Regions from separate parts of the Streptomyces johnsoniae genome, predicted to be linked through region 2. Evidence: predicted binding sites of a transcription regulator. Region 2 holds the regulator's gene; the other holds the start of a gene.
The links. Region 2 encodes HrcA, which represses chaperone genes, less so after heat shock. Its sites were predicted from a motif close to TTNGCACTCNGNNNNNCNGAGTGCNAA; they were not measured.
Positions count from the first base shown of each region.

Region 1: groL (chaperonin GroEL) is a predicted target of HrcA. The motif match lies at 1,124-1,150, and genes of this name have one in related genera.

Region 1 covers NZ_JAVREV010000002.1:427,814-429,992, reverse strand. Annotated here, with positions in the region: gene RM779_RS05085 (MoaD/ThiS family protein) at 1-211, shown strand, start outside; gene RM779_RS05080 (cold-shock protein) at 637-840, shown strand; gene groL (chaperonin GroEL) at 1,312-2,179, shown strand, end outside.
Region 2 covers NZ_JAVREV010000007.1:322,541-324,719, forward strand. Annotated here, with positions in the region: gene dnaJ (molecular chaperone DnaJ) at 1-518, opposite strand, end outside; gene hrcA (heat-inducible transcriptional repressor HrcA) at 519-1,535, opposite strand; gene RM779_RS15530 (MBL fold metallo-hydrolase) at 1,725-2,179, shown strand, end outside.

The DNA of each region.
Region 1 (2,179 bases), on a different contig from region 2:
CGCCGAGGGCGGAACGCTCCGGGAGGTCCTGGACGACCTTGAGCGCAACCACCAGGGCATAGCCGCCCGGGTGCTCGACGACGACGGAAAGCTGCGCCGTTTCGTGAACGTCTACGTGAACGACGACGACGTCCGTTTCGCCGATGGCCTGGGCACGGCGACTCCCGACGGCGCGGGTATCTCGATCATTCCGGCCGTGGCCGGCGGCTGACGGCGCACCTCCGAGGTCCGTCCGCCGCGACCGCCCCGCGCCCTACGGGTTCGGGGCGGTCGCGTGTGTCCGAGGACGCTAAAGTGGCGGTGTCCCCCCGGTCGTCCATGCCACTCGCATGTGAATTCACGACACTTCGCGCAAACAATGTGCGAAAAATCGGTGCACCAATTGTCGGGTTGGCGCTTTTGGCGACGGATGAAACGTTCAACTTTCAAGCGGTATGCGGTATTTGCCCGTTCTGGGTTGCCGAGAAATCTCTGCCCAATGGCCTGTTGCACTGGGCGTCCGTCCAGATACATTCAGCGGCGGTCGACGCGTTCCGGCGCACACCCCCCGACCGCCCGGGGGTGGGGTCTGAGAGGTCTGACCCGGGTCCGTGAAGTGCGGTCTCGTGAATGGGCCGGCAAAATGGGGAGTTAGGAATGGCTCAGGGCACCGTCAAGTGGTTCAACGCGGAGAAGGGCTACGGCTTCATCGCGGTAGACGGTGGTGCGGACGTGTTCGTCCACTACAGCGCGATCCAAATGGACGGCTACCGCACTCTGGAAGAGGGACAGCGGGTCGAGTTCGAGATCTCGCAGGGACAGAAAGGTCCACAAGCCGACATGGTCCGAGTGTCCGCCTGAACAGCCGACCGTACCGCGGCCTGGCGCAAGGGCCCGCACCCGATCCGGGTGCGGGCCCTTACTCGTGCCCGCTTCCCCGCTCCGTCCGCCCGTTCCCCCGCCCGTTCCCCCGCCCGGTCCGTGACCGTCTCCGTGTCCGTTTCCGCGGCGCTCTGCGCCCGTCTCGCGCCCGTTTCGGGCGTGCCGCGCCCCGTTGCCCGCCCCGGCGCTCCGCGCGGCTCCTGTGCGCCTCTGTGGCGCGCCGCCGCGGGCGCGGCGCTGACCTGGTTCGCTCCCCTGTCTGCTTGCACTCTCATGGCCAGAGTGCTAATCATGGCGTTAGCACTCTGAAGGTGAGAGTGACAAGCAAGGACCGGTTCGGTGAGGTCCACGGGTCGGGCGGCGCAAGGAGCCGCCGGTTCCGAGGCCGTCCGTCGCGGGCGCCAGCGCGGTCCGGAGCAATCCACCCCAGTCCTGGGAGGACCACTTCACATGGCCAAGATCATCGCGTTCAACGAGGAGGCGCGGCGCGGCCTTGAGCGCGGGATGAACCAGCTCGCCGACGCCGTCAAGGTCACGCTCGGCCCCAAGGGCCGGAACGTCGTGCTGGAGAAGAAGTGGGGCGCCCCCACGATCACCAACGACGGTGTGTCGATCGCCAAGGAGATCGAGCTCGAGGACTCCTACGAGAAGATCGGCGCCGAGCTCGTCAAGGAAGTAGCCAAGAAGACGGACGACGTGGCCGGTGACGGCACGACCACGGCGACCGTGCTGGCCCAGGCGCTCGTGCGCGAGGGGCTGCGCAACGTGGCCGCCGGCGCCAACCCGATGGCCCTGAAGCGGGGCATCGAGGCGGCCGTCGAGAAGGTCTCCGAGGCCCTGCTGAACCAGGCCAAGGAGGTCGAGACCAAGGAGCAGATCGCCTCCACCGCCTCCATCTCGGCCGGGGACACCCAGATCGGCGAGCTGATCGCCGAGGCCATGGACAAGGTCGGCAAGGAAGGCGTCATCACCGTCGAGGAGTCGCAGACCTTCGGGCTCGAGCTTGAGCTGACCGAGGGCATGCGCTTCGACAAGGGCTACATCTCCGCCTACTTCGCCACCGACATGGAGCGCATGGAGGCGGAGCTCGAGGACCCCTACATCCTCATCGTCAACTCCAAGATCAGCAACGTGAAGGACCTCCTTCCGCTGCTGGAGAAGGTCATGCAGTCCGGCAAGCCGCTGCTGATCATCGCCGAGGACGTGGAGGGCGAGGCGCTGTCCACCCTCGTCGTCAACAAGATCCGCGGCACCTTCAAGTCCGTCGCCGTCAAGGCCCCGGGCTTCGGTGACCGCCGCAAGGCCATGCTGGGCGACA
Region 2 (2,179 bases):
CGCGTGACCTGCGAGACCTCGCCGCGCCCGCGGCACATGTCGCAGGTCTGCGCGGAGGTGCCGGGGGCCGCGCCCTCGCCGCTGCACGAGGTGCAGACGGTGGCGGTGTCGACCTGGATCTCCTTGGTGGTGCCGAACGCCGCCTCGTTGAGATCGATCTCCAGACGGATCATGGCGTCCTGGCCGCGCCGGGTGCGCGACTTCGGGCCGCGCTGGGACGCGGTGCCGAAGAAGGCGTCCATGATGTCCGAGAAATTGCCGAAGCCGGCGCCGAAACCGGCCCCCGCCCCGGCCGAGGCGCCGCCCATCGGGTCGCCGCCAAGGTCGTACATCTGTTTCTTCTGCGGATCGGAGAGCACCTCGTACGCGGTGTTGATCTCCTTGAACCGCTCCTGGGTCTTCGGGTCCGGGTTCACGTCCGGGTGCAGCTCACGAGCCAGCCTGCGAAAGGCCTTCTTGATCTCGTCCTGCGAGGCATCGCGCTGCACGCCAAGGATCGCGTAGTAGTCCGCCGCCACCTAGTTCTCCGCGAGGATCTGTCCGACGTAACGTGCCACTGCGCGCACTGCTCCCATCGTTCCGGGGTAGTCCATGCGGGTCGGTCCGACCACGCCGAGCTTGGCGACCGCCTCGTCTCCTGAACCGTAACCGACCGAGACCACCGAGGTGGACGTCAGGCCCTCGTGAGCGTTCTCATGGCCGATGCGCACGGTCACGCCCGAGTCCTTCGCCTCCCCCAGCAGCTTCAGGAGCACCACCTGCTCCTCCAGCGCCTCAAGCACCGGCCGGATGGTGAGCGGGAAGTCCTGCCCGAAGCGGGTCAGATTGGCGGTGCCACCGATCATCAGCCGCTCCTCGGTCTCCTCCACCAGAGTCTCCAGCAAAGAGGACAGCACCGTCGAGACCGTGCCGCGCTCTTCCTGGTCGAAGGAATCCGGCAGATCCGCGACCAGGCGCGGCACCTCGGAGAAGCGCTCGCCGACGATCCTGCTGTTCAGCCGGGCGCGCAGATCGGCGAGCGAGGTCTCGCCGAAGGGTGCGGGGCAGTCGACGACGCGCTGCTCGACCCGTCCGGTGTCCGTGATCAGCACCAGCATCAGGCGGGCCGGAGCGAGCGAGAGCAGCTCGACGTGGCGCACCGTCGAGCGGCTGAGCGAGGGGTACTGCACGACGGCGACCTGCCGGGTCAGCTGCGCGAGCAGCCGGACCGTGCGGCCGACGACGTCGTCCAGGTCCACCGCGTTGGCCAAGAAGTTCTGAATGGCGCGGCGCTCGGCCGTCGAGAGCGGCTTGACGTCGGCGAGCTTGTCGACGAACAGCCGGTACCCCTTGTCCGTCGGCACCCGCCCCGCGCTGGTGTGGGGCTGGGCGATGTACCCCTCCTCCTCCAGCGCGGCCATGTCGTTGCGCACGGTCGCCGGGGAGACGTGCAGGTTGTGCCGCTCGGTCAGCGCCTTGGAACCGACCGGCTCCTCGGTGCCCACGTAGTCCTGGACGATGGCACGCAACACTTCCAGCCTGCGCTCACTGAGCATGTCGCACACCTCCCGTCCGGCTGTCCGTCGCTGGTCGGCCGCCCTGGCACTCATCTGCGAGGAGTGCCAAGCCCTGTCCCAGTGTACGGCCGGGTAGCACGGCCAGGGAACGAGCAGCGGGCAGAAGGTGCCCACCACCCCGGCCGTTCATGCCCGTACGCGCGGCCAGACAGGGCCTAACGTCGTGGCATGGAATACACGTGGGAACGGCTCGCACCCGGTGTGATCAGGTGCCGGCTGGCCGGCTGGGACGAAACGGTCGGGGCCGTCGCCGGGGCGGACGGCGTTCTGCTGGTGGACGCCGGGCCCTCGGCCGCCGCGGGTGCCGCCCTGGCCGGGGAGGCGGCCGGGCTGCTGGGGGCGCCCGTCACCCGCGTGGTGATCACTCACCCGCACTTCGACCACGTGCTCGGGCTCGCGGGCCTGCCCGGGGTCGCCGCGCACGGCGCGGCCGGGCTGCCCGCCCACCTGGACCGCGGCGGGCGGGCGGAAGTCGCGGCCGCCGCCGTGCGGTACGGCATCGCGCGCGAGGCCGCGGAGGCGGACGCCTCGGCGCTGCGGCGCCCGTGGCACGAGGTGCGCGGCGAGACGGCCGTCGGCCTCGGCGGCGGCAGAACGGCGGTGCTCGCCGACCTGGGGCCCGC